4 regions of the Halomonas sp. Mc5H-6 genome follow, and region 3 is predicted to be linked to each of the others. Evidence: predicted binding sites of a transcription regulator. Region 3 holds the regulator's gene; each other region holds the start of a gene.

Region 1 (4,410 bases), on a different contig from region 3:
ACATGCCACGGATGATCAGGTCGCATTCCACACCCGCCTGGGAGGCGCGATAAAGCGCCTTGATCAGTTTCGGCTCGGTGAGCGAATTGCACTTGATAATGATATGGGCCCGCTTGCCCTTGCGGGCGACCTGGGTTTCACGGTCGATCATTTCCATGAGCCGCTCGTGCAGGGTAAACGGCGCGTGGAGCAGCGTGTCGATCTTGCGCGCGCGCCCCATCCCCGACAGCTGCTGAAACACCCGGTGCACGTCGGCGCAAAGCGCCTTGTTGGCGGTCAACAGGCTGTAGTCGGTGTACAGCTTGGCGGTCTTCGAATGGTAGTTACCGGTACCCAGATGCGCGTAGTGGCGGAGCTCGCCCTGCTCGCGGCGCACGATGTGCAGCATCTTGGCATGCGTCTTGTAAGCCATGATGCCGTAAATCACGATGGCACCGGCTTCCTGAAGGCGCGATGCCAACTGCAGGTTATCGGCCTCGTCGAAGCGAGCGCGCAGCTCGATCACCACGGTGACTTCCTTGCCCTGGCTGGCCGCGTCCACCAGTGCGCTGACAATCGGCGAATCGGCGCCGGTACGGTAGAGCGTCTGTTTGATGGCCAGCACATTCGGGTCGCGGGCTGCTTCGCTGAGCAGGTCCTCGATGGGCGAAAACGACTGGAAAGGGTGGTGCAGTAGCACGTCCTGCTTGGCGATGGCATCAAACAGGCTGCCGCCTTTCAGGGCTTTGGGGATCCCGGGCGTGTATGGCCGGTAGAGCAGCTCCGGACGGTCAACATCGCCAAGTACGGCCATCATCCGGGTCAGATTGACCGGGCCTTGCACGCGGTAAAGGTCGTCAGCTTCAAGGCTGAACTGGCGCAGCAGGAAGTTGGTCAGGTCGTCCGGGCAGTTATCGGCCACTTCCAGACGTACGCCACTGCCATAGCGGCGAGCCAAGAGCTCGCCACGCAGCGCGGAGGCCAGGTCGGAGACCTCTTCCGGGTCGACGCTCATGTCGGCGTTGCGTGTCAGGCGGAACTGGTAGCAACCGCGCACCTTCATGCCGGGAAACAGTTCTTCGGCATGGGCATGAATCATCGACGACAGGAACACATACTCGGTATAGCCCTCGCTACACAGATGCTTGGGAAGTGCCATGAGGCGTGGCAGCGAGCGGGGCGCGGGGAGAATCGCCATCCCCCCGGCGCGTCCAAAGGCATCCTTGCCCTCCAGCTCGACGATAAAGTTGAGGCTTTTGTTCACCAGCCGCGGAAAGGGATGCGAGGGGTCCAGCCCGATGGGGCTGATGACCGGCATGATGTCGTTGTTGAACAGCTCTTGGACCCAGTCTTTTTGCGCCTTGGTCCATTGGTCGCGGCGACGGAATCTTAGCCCCTGCGCTTCTAGAGCAGGCAACAACGTATCGTTGAGAATCTGATACTGACGGACGATTTGCGCATGGGCAATGTCGGAAATTTCGGCCAGCACCGCTCTTGGCAGCCGCCCGTCGGCACCCGTTGTATCGTCACCCAAGGCAATCTGGTGCTTAAGTCCGGCCACACGAATTTCAAAGAACTCATCCATGTTGGATGAAAAAATCAGCAAGAACATCAATCGGTTGAGCAGCGGGTGTGCTTCATCCAGCGCCTGCTCCAGCACACGGATATTGAACTGCAGGTGGGAGAGCTCTCGATTGAAGTAAAGCTGGGGGTCGTCCAGATCGGTCTCAGGCAGCGCTTCGCGGGCCTGAACGCCCGTGGGCGTGCGGTTGACGCGAAGCGTGGACATCTCGCTGTCGCTACCGTCATGGTCATGGCGCGGATAGGGCGAGTTATCGGTGACCTGGTCGTCCATGGTAGCTGCCTCCGGCGTTAGTCGTCTCTGAGCATATCACTGCCTGATACGCATCTGTTAACGCAGTATGGCGGAGGAAGATGACAAAGACGTGTCACGGCATTGTCATCTAGGCCATGTCGGCCTCAGCCACCCAGGATCAACGCGTATTCGTCAGCAGTCGTGCGGCGTCAAGGGCAAAATAGCTCAGAATACCGTCAGCCCCGGCGCGCTTGAAACACATCAGGGACTCCAGAATGACCGTGTCAGCATCCAGCCAGCCATTGTCGAAAGCGGCGCGATGCATCGCGTATTCGCCGCTTACCTGGTAGGCGTAGGTGGGGACGCGTAATTCGCTTTTGACACGTCTGACAACGTCCAGATAGGGCATTCCCGGTTTGACCATGACCATATCGGCGCCCTCGGCAAGGTCCATCGCTACCTCATGAAGCGCCTCGTCGCTGTTGGCCGGGTCCATCTGGTAAGTCCGCTTGTCGGCCTTGCCCAGGTTGGCGGAGGAGCCCACAGCGTCGCGGAAAGGGCCGTAGTAGTGCGAGGCATACTTGGCACTGTAGGCCATGATGCGCACGTTGTGCAGATGCTCCTGTTCAAGCACCTGGCGGATAGCGCTGATACGCCCATCCATCATGTCGGAGGGGGCAACGACATCGGCACCGGCTTCGGCATGGGAGAGCGCTTGTTTGAGCAGGGTGTCGACGGTGCGGTCGTTAAGCACGTAGCCGTTTTCGTCGATAATGCCGTCCTGACCGTGGATGGTGTAAGGGTCCAGGGCGACGTCGGTGATGATACCCAGTTCCGGGAGCGCCTCTTTGAGTGCGCGCACGCTGCGCTGTACCAGGCCATTGGCGTTGTACGCCTCTTCGGCGAACTCGGTTTTCTGTTCGCCGCCGACGACCGGGAACAGCGCAATCGCGGGAATGCCCAGGGCGTGCGCCTCGCGTGCCTGCTCGATCAAGAGGTCAATGGATAGCCGCTCGACGCCTGGCATGGAGGCGATGGCCTCGCGCTGCTGGCTGCCTTCAAGAACGAAGACCGGTAGAATAAGATCGCCGGTCGTCAGCGTTGATTCGCGCATTAAACGGCGGGAGAAATCGTCGCGACGCATGCGTCGCAGACGCGTCGCGGGAAAGTGACGAGGGGTAGGTGTACTCAACGGTATTCTCCACAAAAACTCGAAAATGAGGCTATCTGCCGCCCTTGACCGAGTATATCAGCCCTGACCTGCATCGAAAGCCGTCTTGTGGTGCGATTAAAGACTGACTAAAGTGGCGCAAACGCTGCTGAACGAGCAGGCCCTGCACAAGGAGAAAAGCATGACCAAACAGGTAGCCGTGATTCTTGCTGGCTGCGGTGTATACGACGGGTCGGAAATTTACGAAACCACCCTGACGCTACTGCGCTTGGACCAGTTGGGGATAGGATATCGCTGTTTTGCCCCGGATATCGAGCAGCACCATGTGGTCAATCACCACACCCAGGAGGCCAGCACCGACGAACGCCGCAACGTGCTGGTGGAGTCCGCTCGCTTGGCGCGCGGTGATGTGAGTCCGCTGACCGAGCTGGCCGCCGACGAGTTTGACGCCGTGATTGTGCCCGGCGGCTTCGGGGTGGCCAAGAACCTGTCTGATTTTGCCAGTGCTGGCGACAGTATGGAGGTATTGGAATCTTTCAAGGAGGTGCTGTCAGGCTTTCGCGACGATGCCAAGCCGATCGGCCTGATCTGTATTGCACCGGTGTTGGCGACGCGTTTACTGGGCGATGGCATTGCCGTGACGGTGGGAAATGACCCTGGCGTATCCGGTGCCATCAGTGCCATGGGCGGCCTGCACCGCAGCTGTAGCGTCGAAGATATCGTGGTCGACCTGGAGCACCGTGTGGTCACCACGCCTGCCTACATGCTGGCAACGCGGATCAGCGAAGCCGCCACCGGTATCTTCAAGCTGGTCGATCGGATTGATGACATGATGGGCTGATCCGTTGGGGCCATGCCCTGCCGGATCGCTTTATAGACTGACCCGCCGCTGCCTTCAGGCAGCGGCGGGTTATTTTATTCCTCGCCTGGCTCCTCAGCGGCTTTTTCCGCACGCCGCTTGCGGACCAGACGGCCAAACAGCAGGCCAACCTCGTAAAGCAGGTACATGGGGATGGCCAGCAGGCTTTGCGAGATAACGTCGGGTGGCGTGAGCACCATGCCAATCACGAAACAGCCCAGGATAATATACGGGCGTTTTTGGGAGAGGCTTTCGACCGTGGTGGCGCCGGATAGAATCAGCAAAAAGGTGGCGACCGGAATTTCAAACGCCACGCCAAAGGCAAAGAACAGCTTCAGCACGAAGTTCAGGTACTGATTGATATCCGTCATGACCGTGATGTTTTCCGGCCCTGTCTGGGTGAAAAACGCAAACAGCAACGGAAACACGACGTAATAGGCAAACGCCGCCCCGGCATAGAACAGCAGAATGCTGGAGACCAGGATCGGAATTGCCAGGGCTTTCTCGTTATCGTAAAGCCCTGGTGCGATAAACGACCAGGCCTGATGCAGCACGAACGGCACCGCAATGAATAGCGCGGTCACC
Region 2 (4,410 bases), on a different contig from region 3:
TACCTTTTGCTGCCAGGGTGACTGCGGCCACCCTAAGGAGAGACATGGAACTCAATCCCCGGCGCGTCGCTATTCTGGTGGCCGCCAACACGGCCTTGGCGCCCTTCGCCATTGATGCCTATTTACCGGCCATGGCGGCCATTGCCGATACCATCAATGCGAGTATTCATCGTACCGAGCTTTCGATTAGCGTCTTCCTGTTCGGCTTTGCGCTGGGGCAGCTGTGTTTCGGCCCCATGTCTGACCGACTAGGGCGTAAGCCGGTGCTGATGAGCGGCCTGGTCGTGTTTCTATGCGCAAGCTTGATGATTATGACCGCTGACAGCCTTACCTCTCTGCTTGTTTGGCGGTTTGTACAGGCCTTAGGCGGCGGGGCCTGCGTGGTCAATTCGGCAGCGATTGTGCGCGACTGTTTCAGCGGCCGCGAAGCCGCCAGAGTGATGTCGACCATGGCCATGATCATGATGCTCGCGCCCCTGGTCGCCCCGGCGGTGGGGAGCCTGCTGCTGCACATGGCGGACTGGTGGCTGATCTTTGTGTTTCTCGCCGTGTATGCGGGGTTTCTTCTCTGGCTGCTGGGAACAAGGCTGCCTGAAACCCGCGATATGTCGCTGCCCGCAGCGTCACCGCGCCAAGTGATTCGCAACTATGCCAGTGTGCTGCGCCATCGCGAGGGGATGGGATATATCTGCGCCGTGGCGGCGTCGTTCGCGGGGCTGTTTGCCTTTGTGACAGCGTCGCCGTTTCTTTACCTGGACTATTTCTCGCTGAGCCCGGGTGTGTACCCATTCGTGTTTGGTGTCAACGTGGTCATGATCGCCGGGTCGAACCGGGTCAACATCTATCTATTGCGTAAACGCACGCCCCAGCAAAATCTACGCCTGGGGCTGGCGGTTCAACTGATCGCCGCATTGGGCCTGGTGACCGCCACAGCCCTCAATATTGCTTCATTGGGTGTTGTCGTCCCGTTGGTCATGTTGTTTACCGGCATGATTGGCCTGATTACGCCCAATGCCATTTCCTCATTGCTGGATCATTTCGGTCATATCAGTGCCACCGCCACTGCCCTGTTAGGCGGTATTCAATTTAGCTGTGGCGCCCTGGCGGGGGCCATGGTGGGCCTGTTTGAAGTCGAGCACCTCTGGCCGATGGTATTGACCATGCTGGCGGCAGCTCTGTTGGGTAACGTTGGTGTGCGCCTGCTGACGCCAGCGGCAACGGATGGGCGCTCGGCATGATCGCAGATGTTGCGGCATGGCTGGATATGTCGCTGAGCACCTGGGTGGGGTGCGCGCTGACCCTGGCATTAGGCGCTTTTGTGCAGCGTGCCACCGGCTTTGGCTTGGCGGTTATTGGGGCACCGCTGTTGTTGATGATCGAGCCGCGCCTGGTGCCTGTGGTGCTGGTGCTGTTCGGGTTTACCGTGTCCTTGATGATGTTCCGCCATTACCGGCATGAGGTGCGCCTGGGGGCACTGGCCATGGCGCTGGTGGGACGTTTGCCGGGCAATGCGTTGGGGATCTGGCTGCTGATCGCGGCGCCCATGGTGATATTGGAAAAGTTGATTGCTGCCATCGTGCTGTTTGCGGTATTCGTCACGCTATGCCGCGTGCGACTGCCGGTTAATCGTTTGTCGCTATTTGGCGCGGGGGTGTTCTCAGGGATTTTCGGTACTGTCGCTGCCATCGGCGGGCCGCCAATGGTGCTGCTGATGCATGGATTTGCCCCGGATCGTCTACGCGGTAATCTGGCTGCTTTCTTTATCATCACCTCGATGCTGACGCTCGCTACGCTGGCGTTGGCAGGGCAGGTGCGGGCATGGCATCTGGGCGTGGCGGCAACGCTATTGCCTGGGGTGCTGCTGGGGAATGCGCTGGCCGATGCGGTGGCGCACCGCATTGACCGGCAATGGCTTCAGGCGGCGTCCCTTGCGCTGTGTACCCTGGCCGCCGTGGGGCTTTTGTTGTAATACATCATGGCGTTGCGAGCCGAGGTGAGAAATCTTTAAAAAATTTATTTTGTGACGTTGCTTGTCATGAAGCTGTCATCGAAGCGATGCAAAGTGTGCCTTGCGAAGGCAAGATCCCTAACAGCTTCAGGAGTAATTCGCATGAACCGTATTCTCAAAACTACCGTGCTCGCAGCAGCTGTGATGAGCGTGGCAGGTGTTGCACAAGCCCGTGACCAAATCCGCATTGTTGGTTCCAGCACGGTGTATCCGTTTGCCAGCTATGTGACTGAAGAGTTTGGCGCGGTGACCAACTACCCCACACCGGTGATCGAGTCTACGGGTTCAGGTGGTGGTTTGCGTCTGTTCTGCAACGGTGTTGGCGAGGGCACGCCGGACATCACCAACGCATCGCGCCGCATGAAGCCGTCTGAGTTCGAACGCTGTGCAGAAAACGGCGTGACCGATATCACCGAGGCCAAGATTGGCTCCGACGGTATCGTATTGGGTCAGTCCAACGAAAATGATGTGGTTGAACTCACCCTCGAGCACATCTTCATGGCGGTGGCAGCGCAGGTGCCCCAGGACGGCGAGCTGGTAGACAATCCCTACACCAACTGGAGCGAGATCGATTCCTCTCTGCCGGATCGCGAGATCTCCATTTACGGACCGCCCACTACCTCGGGTACTCGTGATGCCTTCGAAGAGCTGGTGATGGAAACCGCTTCTGAAGACATGGACGTCTACGGCGAAGCCTACACCGATATCCGTTCTGACGGTGTTTACATCGACGCCGGTGAGAACGACAACCTGATCGTTCAGCGTCTGCAGGAAGACACCGGTGCCTTCGGTATCTTCGGCTACTCCTTCCTGGAAGAGAACACCAACACGCTGAATGCGGCAACGATCGAAGGTGTTGAGCCGGAGCCCGAAGCCATCAGCTCTGGTGACTATCCGGTTGCCCGTTCACTGTGGTTCTACGTCAAGAACCAGCACGCTGACGAAGTGCCGCCCATGTACGAATACGTTGATATGTTCATGGATGAGCAGATGATCGGCGACGGTGGCTACCTGCGTGATATCGGCCTGATCGTGCTGCCGGAAGAAGAGCGTGCAGAGTGGCGTCAGCAAGTGGCAGACCGCGCTCAGCTGGAACTCTCTGATCTTCAATAAATAACAGGGATAACGCCCGATAATAAGGCAATGGCCGACAGCGGAAGCTGTCGGCCTTTTGCTTTGCGATTGTCGCTGAAACGCCAGCTTTTGAATTGGGCGTCTGTCACATTGCTGTAATGTTTTTGCTGCAAAGTACTCACCAAACCGATTTCATCAGGAACGCGAGAGAGATTAGATGCAAACCAACCAGCTATTTTTACTCTTTTGCACTGTGCTCTTGCTGCTGGGGCTAGTGGCCTTTTTTATTGGCCGCTCAAAGGCTGCTCGTGTGCGCAGCGCTGGTGGCAGTATGTTTGCCCAACCCGACCAGTATGCCTGGTTTGCCGTGCTCTCCACCGCAGGCCCCGCCATATTGGTGGGTGCGGTGGGTGCGTTGATCATGCTGCTGTTGGGCGCAGACATCCCCACGTTTTATCTTCTCGCTGCAAGCCTTGTGGTTGCCGCTGCCGGGCTGGTGGTGGGAATATCGCAAGTGCGCCCCAATTTTCACGCCCGCCAAGCGATCGAACGTGCAATTCGAATGGCGCTGGCGTCGGCGGCGTTGATTTCTATTTTTACGACCTTCGGGATTCTGTTCTCAATCATTTCCGAGGCCATTCGCTTTTTCCAGATGCATAGCTTCTGGGAGTTCATAACCGGCACGACCTGGAGCCCGGGCGACAGCTTCCTGGCAGCGGCCGGTCGCGGCGACGGAGGTGGCGCCCAGTTCGGCTCTGTACCGCTTTTTGCCGGTACCTTCATGATTACCGCTATCGCCATGCTGGTGGCGGTCCCCATCGGATTGCTCTCGGCGATTTACATGTCCGAGTATGCACCACAGAAAGTACGTGCCGTTGCGAAGCCGGTTCTCGAGATACTGGCCGGTATTCCGACCGTCGTGTACGGCTTCTTTGCGGCCATTACCGTGGCGCCCATCATCGTCAATATCGCCGGCTTTTTTGGCCTGGATGCTTCCTATAACAATGCGCTGGCGCCCGGCATCGTTATGGGCATCATGATCATTCCGTTCATTTCCTCGCTTTCCGATGACGTGATCAATTCGGTACCCGATACCATGCGCCAGGGGTCACTGGCGCTGGGCATGACCAAGGGTGAAACCATTCGCGACGTGGTGATCCCGGCGGCGTTACCCGGGATCATTTCTGCCTCGCTGTTGGGGGTTTCACGGGCAATGGGGGAAACCATGATTGTGGTAATGGCGGCGGGTATGCGCCCCAACTTGACCGCCAACCCACTGGAAGACATGACCACCGTGACCGTGCGCATCGTGGCCGCGCTGACCGGGG
Region 3 (4,410 bases):
TGCAGAACATCCTTGCTCGGCATTGGGCTACTGTCTAAGCGTAGTTACTTTTCTTTGTTTCGTAAAGAAAAGTATCAACAGTTTTCTGCATCTTACAGTGACAGATACTGCCTTAACTAATTAGAGAGCAGCCTCTATGCCAGCTATTCAAATAATGGATTATTCATCAATAATAACAAAGAGTTAAATACTTCTATCCAGACCGCTTGGTCGCCAAGGCGTGTCATTTGGATACGCTAGACATGTGTCGTAATGACACATGTGACTTGGATGCCCAGCAGCACAGCCGCGAGCTACGTAACCGTGGGGATGCTACGCGGCGGCGTGGCAGATGTGCTCAGGCGGGTCGCCGGGAAAACACAGCGGAAACGGGCACCTTCGCCCGGATGCGAGTCGATTTGCAACTGGGCGTCATGGCGAAGCAATACATGTTTGACGATGGCAAGCCCAAGCCCGGTGCCCCCGGTGGCGGTGCTGCGGCCTTTATCGACGCGATAAAAGCGCTCGGTAAGACGCGGAATATGCACTGGATCAATCCCCTCGCCGTCGTCGCACACTTCGATACAGGCACCTTGCCCGAACGCTTTCCAGCGCAGCGTAATCTCGCTGCAAGCGGGCGTATAACGTACCGCATTGAACGCCAGGTTAGAAATGGCACTGCGGATTTCCTGCTCGCTGCCCACCAACTGCGCGGGGTAGTCGCCTTCAATGGTGAGCGTGTGCTGATGCTCGGAAAGCGCCATCGCATCGGCCCCTACACTGTTTAACAGGGACGTCACGTCCATGGGCTGATGATCCTGTCCGCCCTGATCGATTTCCAGCCGCGACAGCAGCAACAGGTCGTTGACCAGGTTTTGCATGCGCTGTGTCTGGGCCTGCATCTGCCCGATGCTGCGTCCCAAACGTGGGGGAAGCTGATCAGCCATCTCGCCATAGGTTTCGAGGTAGCCCGACAATACGGTTAACGGTGTGCGCAGCTCATGGGAGACGTTGGCCACAAAGTCGCGACGCATCTGCTCTAGCTGATGCAGCCGCGTAATATCACGCGCCATGACCAGGCGCTCGTCGTCACCGTAAAGGGTAATCTGGTACTGCAGAATGCGACGCTCATCAATCGGCGACGTGAGCGTCAGCGGCTCACTGTAGTCGCGGGCGTTGAAATAGCTGATGAACCGCGGGTCGCGAAGCAGATTGGTAATATGTTGGCCGCGGTCGTGGGCGGTTTGCAGCCCCAACATATTGCTGGCAGCACTGTTCCACCATTCCAGGTCGCCGTGGCGGTCGAGCATCACCACGCTATCGCGCATGGCTTCCGAGGATTCCTGAATGCGGGCAAGCGTCGAGCGGAGACGGCTCTGGGTAATGCGTTGGCTTTTTTGATAACGGTACAGACGATCAAACAATTCGCCCCACAGACCCCTTGCGGCGGGCGGTTCGTCCTGCGGGCGCTGCGTCAGCCAACGGTAGGCGGCGCGCAATTGTCGCAAATGGTAGACCAGACACATCGCGAAGCCACCGGCCAGCCCCAGACCCGGCAGGCCAAGCAACCAGCCCAGACAGGTGCCGAGTGCCGCCCAACCTAGCAAACGCCACAGTTCACGGCTCCACAAACGCACGGTTAAGCTCGAGCGGAGAAGCGGTAGCCGGTACCGCGAACCGTTTGAATCAAGTTCTGATGCGCGTCACCCAGGGCTTTGCGTAGCCGACGAATATGCACATCCACAGTGCGCTCTTCCACGTACACATTACCTCCCCACACCTGGTCGAGTAACTGGCTGCGTGTGTAGGCCCTTTCCTGATGGGTCATGAAGAATTGTAACAGCCGGTATTCGGTCGGCCCCATATCCAGGTCTTTACCGTTGGCACTTACCCGGTGGCCCACCGGGTCAAGCAGCAGCCCATTAATTTCGATGGGATCTTCCACACCACGCGGTGTTGCACGGCGCAGCACCGCCTTGAGGCGTGCCACGAGTTCACGGGGCGAAAACGGCTTGGTGATGTAGTCATCGGCTCCCGCCTCGAGGCCCTGTATCTTATTGTCTTCTTCCCCCTTGGCGGTGAGCATGATGATCGGCAGTTCGGCGGTGGTTTCCTCACGCTTGAGGCGCCGGGCCAGCTCGATGCCGCTGGTGCCGGGCATCATCCAGTCGAGCAACAGCAGGTCAGGCTGATGATCAACGACCATGGCGTGGGCGTCCTGAGCGTTGTCCGCTTCAAGAACACGGTAGTCGGCCATTTCCAGCGCCACCGCGATCATCTCGCGAATGGATGCTTCATCATCGACGATCAAGACGGTCTTGGCGGTCATTCCAGAGCCTCACGGTGTCCGATAGAAAGTAATCCAGTGACAGGTACATGACGATCACACCATGACTTGATGACAATTCTATGACACTGACGGAGATTAGCCAGTCGCTGGCCACCAACTCAGCGCAATCCCGGCGAACACCAGCAGCCCCGACCAGTGGTTATTCAGAAACGCCTGAAAACAGGGATCCCGTTCACGGTGACGGATCAAGCGCTGCTGGTGGACGAAGGTCGCCGCCATCCCCGCCAGGCCGAGCCAGAAAAAACCGCCCAGCCCGATGCGCGCGCCCACCCAGGCCAGCAGTGCCAGCGTGGCCAGTTGAAGCAGCCCAATCACCAGCCGGTCGGCATTACCCAGCAGCACGGCCGTCGATTTAATGCCGATCTTTATATCGTCGTCGCGATCGACCATGGCGTACTGGGTATCGTAGGCAACCGTCCACAGCACATTGGCGATGAACAGCAGCCACGCCTCTACCGGCACGTATCCAAGTACCGCACCGGACGCCATGGGGATCGCCCAGGAAAATGCCGCTCCCAGCACCACCTGGGGAAAATGCGTGTAGCGCTTCATGAACGGGTAGATGAAGGCCAGCACCACGCCGCCCACCGACAGCAGCACGGTAAACCAGTTGGTCAACAGCACCAGCATGAAGGCCGCCGTCACCAGCCCGATAAACAGCAGCTGCGCCTCGGTCTCACTGATCCGCCCGGTGGCCAGGGGGCGGTGCCGGGTGCGTTTGACGTGACCGTCGACATGGCGGTCGGCGTAATCATTGACCACGCAGCCCGCCGCGCGCATGACATAGACACCGGCGATAAAAATCAACAGCACATTGCGACCGGGCACGCCCTCAGCAGCCACCCATAAGGCCCATAACGTTGGCCACATCAGCAGCCAGGTGCCAATCGGCCGATCCAGGCGCATCAGCTGTATGAAGTCCGCCAGCCGACTCAACCCGGTTGGCCGCAATAAAGAACGATCCATGCTTACCTCACCCATCCAAGAGACGCTGCCTTAGCCTAGCGCGAAGGCAGCGCAAGATCATCCGTCATGGTCGATAAAAAGTATTCCTGCACCAGCAGCGATAACCCGCCATTCTTACCGCCGTTCTGAAATACCGAGCGGCGCCCCCACAGGCTGCTAATACGATCATCGCCTGGGAAAGCAAAACCAGGCGCATGGCGCGTGGCATACAGCGGGCTACGCACCAGGTCCGGCTGGCGAAACAGCCAACTGCCCAATGAGCGCTCCCCCAAGCGTTCCAGGCACTGGCCCCTGAGCGACTTGAGGGGAGCCACCGAGCGCGCCACGACCCATGGTGTTTCGTCCACGCACAGGGCGACCTCGCGGAGCCACGCATAGCGCCGGGCTGGCATACCCAGCGCCAGGGCCTCATGCGGCCGGGGAAAGCCGACACCCTGGCGCAACAAACGTACGCGAAAAGTCCGTTCGCCCCCTGCGGAGACAATACGCGCCGTTAGTGAGTCCGTGGAGGCAACCCATTGCCACCACGGCGCGCTCATCGCCGGACGCAGCGCGCTAATGGGACGCCAACATGGCAGATCAGGGGCGGTTCCAACACAGTGACGCGACACCAGAGCCTCCAGGCAATTAAACGATCACCTAGTGTAACATGTGGGCTTTACAGGCTTTTGTCCCACTGACCACTGGATACCCGGATGCCCTCATCACACGCTGAGCTCGTTATTGTTGGCACTGGCATGGCGGGCGTTGGTCTTGCCCGTGCGCTGCGCCGCAAAGGCGATACACGCACCCTGCACTTGATCAGCGCCGATAGCGGCGATGACTATACCAAACCGCTGCTATCCACCGGCTTCGCCAAGCGCCTGCCCCCCGAAAAGCTCGCACAGCGCAACGCCACGGCGCTTGCCGAATCGCTTGACGCTCGAGTGATCCCCCACACCCCCGTCCGCCAGATTGACGTGGCGAACCGCTCGCTGCGGCTGGAAGATGGCCAAGCGCTTGGCTACGACCGCCTGGTGCTGGCCACCGGCGCCGAACCACGGGTGCCCATGGCGATACCCGACCCCGTCAAAGCGCATTGCTTTACCGTCAACGACCTTGACGACTACCGCCGT
Region 4 (4,410 bases), on a different contig from region 3:
GCTGATCGAAATGCAGCAAGCGTTGATCGGGGCGCCCAGCGCGGTGATCATTTCTCCCGCGCCGATGTTCGGCGTCAAGCTGATCGAAGGCATCCAGAAGCTGTTTACCCTGGCTGGCAAACCGCTGATGGTCGACGCCGAAAACTGGATGGCGCATCGCGGGGCCGCAAACGTGCTGCTACAGATTTGGCAGCATTCCAAAACCCCCGGCAACTACGTGATTCTATCCGGGGATGTACACTACTCCTTTGCCTACGACATCGTGGTGCGTCACCGCAAACAGGCGCCTAGGCTATGGCAGATCACCTCCAGCGGGGTCAAAAATACCTTTCCCGATTCGCTGCTGGACACCTTCGACCGGCTCAATCGCTGGCTGTATGCCCCCTGGTCGCCGCTCAACTGGTTTACCAAACGCCGTAAACTGAGTGTTCACCCCCGGGACCCCGACCGTGCAAGTGCTGGCGAACGGCTTTGGAATGCCAGCGGTATCGGGCTGGTGACCCTCGACGAACACGGCTGCCCGATCGACATTCGCCAGCTGGACGCCAGTGGCGGGGAGGCCTGCTTCCCGCCGCCCGATATACCGGCGGCGGGTTAGGGATTATAGCGTCTGTCATCATTTCGTCACGGTATTGGCCCACGCTTAGCGGATGGACAAAAACGCTAGGGATAACCGATTGTTATTTAATGTGACGAACAGGCAATGACCGCACAAGAAGCGCAGTGGCTTAACCGCATCATTCATACAGAAGACCTGCAGGTTCTTTTCCAGCCCATTGTGGATGCCAGCCAGCAAGCCATCTATGGGTACGAGGCATTGGTCCGTGGGCCTCGCAATTCTCCCCTTTATTCGCCGCTGCGCTTGTTTGAAGTCGCCACTCAGGCTGGGCTGCTGGTTGAGTTGGACCTGCTTTGCCGTCGCCTGGCAATCTGTCGCTTTGCAGAACTTCAGCTACCTGGCCTGCTATTTCTGAACGTCATGCCGCTCACCATTCTGGAACGTGATTTTCGCGAAGGCTTGACGCTAGGCTTCATTCGCGAAAGCGGCCTTCCTCCAGAACGTGTCGTGATCGAGCTGACAGAGCATGTGCCCATTCATGATTACCAGTTGATGCGCCAGGCCGTGGATCACTATCGCCAGATGGGCTTTCAGGTGGCCTTGGACGATCTCGGCGCGGGCCACTCAAGCCTGCGCCACTGGTCGGAACTGCGCCCGGACTTTGTCAAACTGGATCGCCACTTTATTTCGGGGATTGACCAGGAGCCTGCCAAGCGCGAGTTTCTGCGTTCCATTCTGGATGTCGCGCGTAGCCTGGACTGCCAATTGATTGCGGAGGGCGTTGAAACCGCCGCCGAGCACCTGTGTCTGTGGGAGCTTGATCGTGGCCTGGCCCTGCTTCAAGGGTTTTATTTTTCCAGGCCCAGCACGGAGCCACCGCTGCAACTGCATATGCGGCTGCCTGCCGCCAAACCGCTGGCAAGCAACGCCGGACGAACGGCCCGTTCGATCTGTCAGGTGATTGACGCGGTCACCCCCAACTGCGCTGTTCTCACGCTGGCCGAGCGCTTTCGACAGCAGACGAGCCTTCGCTGTGTGGCGGTGGTCGATGACGGCCAGCCAGTGGCCGTGGTACGCCGTAATGCGTTTTTAACCTTGTTTACTAACCCCTACAGCCATGCGCTGTATGCCAAGCGTTGCGTGCTGGATGTCGCCGACAACAAGTCATTGATCACCAATGCCAGTACGCCGCTGGAAATATTGAGTCAGCAACTTACGGATAGCCGCGATATCGAGCAGGAAGACTTTGTCATTGTCGACGAAAACAGCCACTACCTGGGCATGGGCAATATTGTCGACCTGTTGCGTGAAATTACCGCCATCCAGGTTCGCCAGGCGCGCCATGCCAACCCGCTTACCGGCTTGCCGGGCAATATCCTGATCAATGAAACCCTGGGGCGCTACCTGAATGCCGGTGAGGGAGTGGCCGCTGCCTATGTCGACCTGGACAATTTCAAGGCCTTTAACGACGCCTACGGCTATGCCCGAGGCGATCATATGATCATTTCGTTATCCCGGCTGCTGGAGGCCCAGGCGGATAGCGTCGGTGGCTTTATCGGCCATATCGGCGGGGATGATTTCATGCTGCTGCTGCCGTTGGCGCATTGGGAAAAAGCGTGCCAGCAGATCCTGCATCATATGGAATTGATGGCCCCGGGGTTTTATGAAGAGGACGACCGTAAGCGTGGTGGAATCCACATTGAGAACCGGCAGGGGACAACCAGCTTTTTCCCGTTCGTCAGCGTCTCGATTGCTGTCAAGCCGATTCCTCCCGCTGCCGACTGTAAGGCCCTGGATGTCGCTGCCGAGCTTTCGGAGTTAAAAAAACAGGCCAAAAAAATCCCTGGCAACAGCCTGTTTGTGGAGCGTCGCACAGCCCCAAAGCTGCCAGCTTGAAAGCGTCGTGACACATCACGTTCGTCAAAACGTCACGAAGGGGTCATCTAAATGTCCCGCCCCTGTCATCTGAGAGCGTCAGTATCGTTGTGTCTTCTAATAACACATCAGGTGATCCATGCAGATGTTATCTCTTCCTCGTACCCTCATCAGCGCCGCCGTTGCCAGTGCCTTTGCCTTCTCCGCCGTGGCGGTTCAGGCTGATCTTTCCAGCCGCTACCAGGATACGGACGGCGATCTGATCGCGGATGTACCCAGCGATGAGTCCCAGTGGGTTGACCCGGATACGCTGGTGTTTGCCTACACGCCGGTGGAAGACCCCGCAGTTTATGCCGATGTCTGGTCTGACTTTCTTGATCACTTGAGCGAGGCGACGGGCAAAGAGGTACAGTTTTTCCCGGTGCAGTCCAACGCTGCCCAGCAGGAAGCCATGCGCGCGGGCCGTTTGCACGTCGCCGGTTTCAACACCGGTGGCGTGCCAGTGGCGGTCAACTGCGGCGGTTTCCGTCCCTTTGCCATGATGGCCGCCGAGGACGGTAGCTTCGGCTATGAAATGGAAATTATCACCTACCCGGGCAGCGGCATTGAGTCCGTTGAAGACCTGCAGGGCCGCCAGCTGGCATTCACCTCCGAGACCTCCAACTCGGGCTTCCGCGCGCCTTCAGCGTTGCTGCGTTCTGAGTACGGCATGGAAGCGGGGGAAGATTTTGAGACAGCGTTCTCGGGTTCACACGACAATTCAGTCTTGGGCGTGGTCAACGAAGACTACGAAGCGGCGGCCATCGCCAACTCGGTAGCGCGTCGGATGCTGTCGCGTGGCGTTGTGGAAGAAGGTGATTACGAGGTCATCTATACCTCGCAAACGTTCCCGACCACCGCCTACGGCACGGCCCATAACCTGGCACCCGAGCTGGCGGAGGATATCCAGGACGCCTTCTTCAGCTACGACTGGGAGGGCACCGCTCTGGAAGAAGAATTCTCCAACTCCGGCGAAGCCCAGTTTATCCCCATCACCTATCAGGATAACTGGGAGGTGATTCGCACCATCGCCGATGCCAATGGGGTGACCTACGACTGCGACTGATCGCGGGATAGAGGTTGTTAACCGGCCAGGAAGGCTCGCCTTTCTGGCCGTTTCGCTATACACGCGAGGTAAGAAAATGTTGACACTCAGTGGTGTCGCCAAGCGCTACCCAACCGGGGACCGGGCGCTGACCGATATAGACTTGACGCTCCCCAACGGCCAGGTGATGGCGCTGATTGGGCCATCCGGGGCCGGTAAAAGCACCCTGATTCGCTGTGTGAACCGGCTGGTAGAGCCCACCCAGGGCAGCATTCGCCTGGAAGATACCGAGCTCACCAAGCTTTCAGGCTACAAGCTGCGTCATGCGCGGCGTTCCATGGGCATGATTTTTCAGGAGTACGCCCTGGTTGACCGGCTCACGGTGATGGAAAACGTGCTCTCCGGTCAGCTGGGTTACGTGGGGTTCTGGCGCAGCTTTTTGCGCCGCTACCCTCAGGAAGCGGTGGTGGAAGCGTTTCGGCTGTTGGAGCGGGTTGGCTTGACCCACGCAATCGATAAACGTGCCGATGCGTTATCGGGCGGTCAGCGCCAGCGTGTGGGGATTGCCCGGGCCCTGTTGCAAAGCCCCAAGCTGCTGTTGGTTGATGAGCCTACTGCCAGCCTTGACCCGAAAACCTCCCGTCAAATCATGCGCTTGATCCGCGAACTATGTGCCGAGCGCGATCTGGCGGCGATTATCAATATCCATGATGTGGCCCTGGCGAAGCAGTTTGCCGACCGCATCGTCGGACTGCGGGCGGGTGAAATCGTCTTCGACGGTGACCCCAGTGAGCTCACCAGCGAGATCCTCACCACGATCTACGGCGAAGAAGACTGGGATACCACGCCCGAACCAATGGATGACGAGGTTAGCGAAGACCAGCGAGATACA

What was found. Region 3 encodes PhoB, which activates phosphate uptake and scavenging genes when phosphate is short. Its sites were predicted from a motif close to TGTCATANNNNTGTCANA; they were not measured.
Region 1: a site for PhoB is predicted at 1,927-1,944, ahead of ppk1 (polyphosphate kinase 1). Genes of this name have one in related genera too.
Region 2: a site for PhoB is predicted at 2,032-2,049, ahead of NH395_RS07525 (PstS family phosphate ABC transporter substrate-binding protein). Genes of this name have one in related genera too.
Region 4: a site for PhoB is predicted at 2,497-2,514, ahead of phnD (phosphate/phosphite/phosphonate ABC transporter substrate-binding protein). Genes of this name have one in related genera too.

What each region holds. Positions count from the first base shown of each region.
Region 1 is NZ_JAMXSI010000002.1:43,521-47,930, forward strand. It holds gene ppk1 (polyphosphate kinase 1) at 1-1,834, opposite strand, end outside; gene hemB (porphobilinogen synthase) at 1,974-2,987, opposite strand; gene elbB (isoprenoid biosynthesis glyoxalase ElbB) at 3,148-3,807, shown strand; gene tatC (twin-arginine translocase subunit TatC) at 3,882-4,410, opposite strand, start outside.
Region 2 is NZ_JAMXSI010000004.1:16,100-20,509, reverse strand. It holds gene NH395_RS07535 (multidrug effflux MFS transporter) at 45-1,238, shown strand; gene NH395_RS07530 (sulfite exporter TauE/SafE family protein) at 1,238-1,969, shown strand; gene NH395_RS07525 (PstS family phosphate ABC transporter substrate-binding protein) at 2,111-3,121, shown strand; gene pstC (phosphate ABC transporter permease subunit PstC) at 3,300-4,410, shown strand, end outside.
Region 3 is NZ_JAMXSI010000003.1:150,131-154,540, reverse strand. It holds gene phoR (phosphate regulon sensor histidine kinase PhoR) at 294-1,616, opposite strand; gene phoB (phosphate regulon transcriptional regulator PhoB) at 1,619-2,308, opposite strand; gene ubiA (4-hydroxybenzoate octaprenyltransferase) at 2,405-3,295, opposite strand; gene NH395_RS06425 (chorismate lyase) at 3,331-3,834, opposite strand; gene NH395_RS06420 (FAD-dependent oxidoreductase) at 3,991-4,410, shown strand, end outside.
Region 4 is NZ_JAMXSI010000010.1:101,128-105,537, forward strand. It holds gene NH395_RS14135 (alkaline phosphatase family protein) at 1-598, shown strand, start outside; gene NH395_RS14140 (bifunctional diguanylate cyclase/phosphodiesterase) at 704-2,455, shown strand; gene phnD (phosphate/phosphite/phosphonate ABC transporter substrate-binding protein) at 2,574-3,539, shown strand; gene phnC (phosphonate ABC transporter ATP-binding protein) at 3,616-4,410, shown strand, end outside.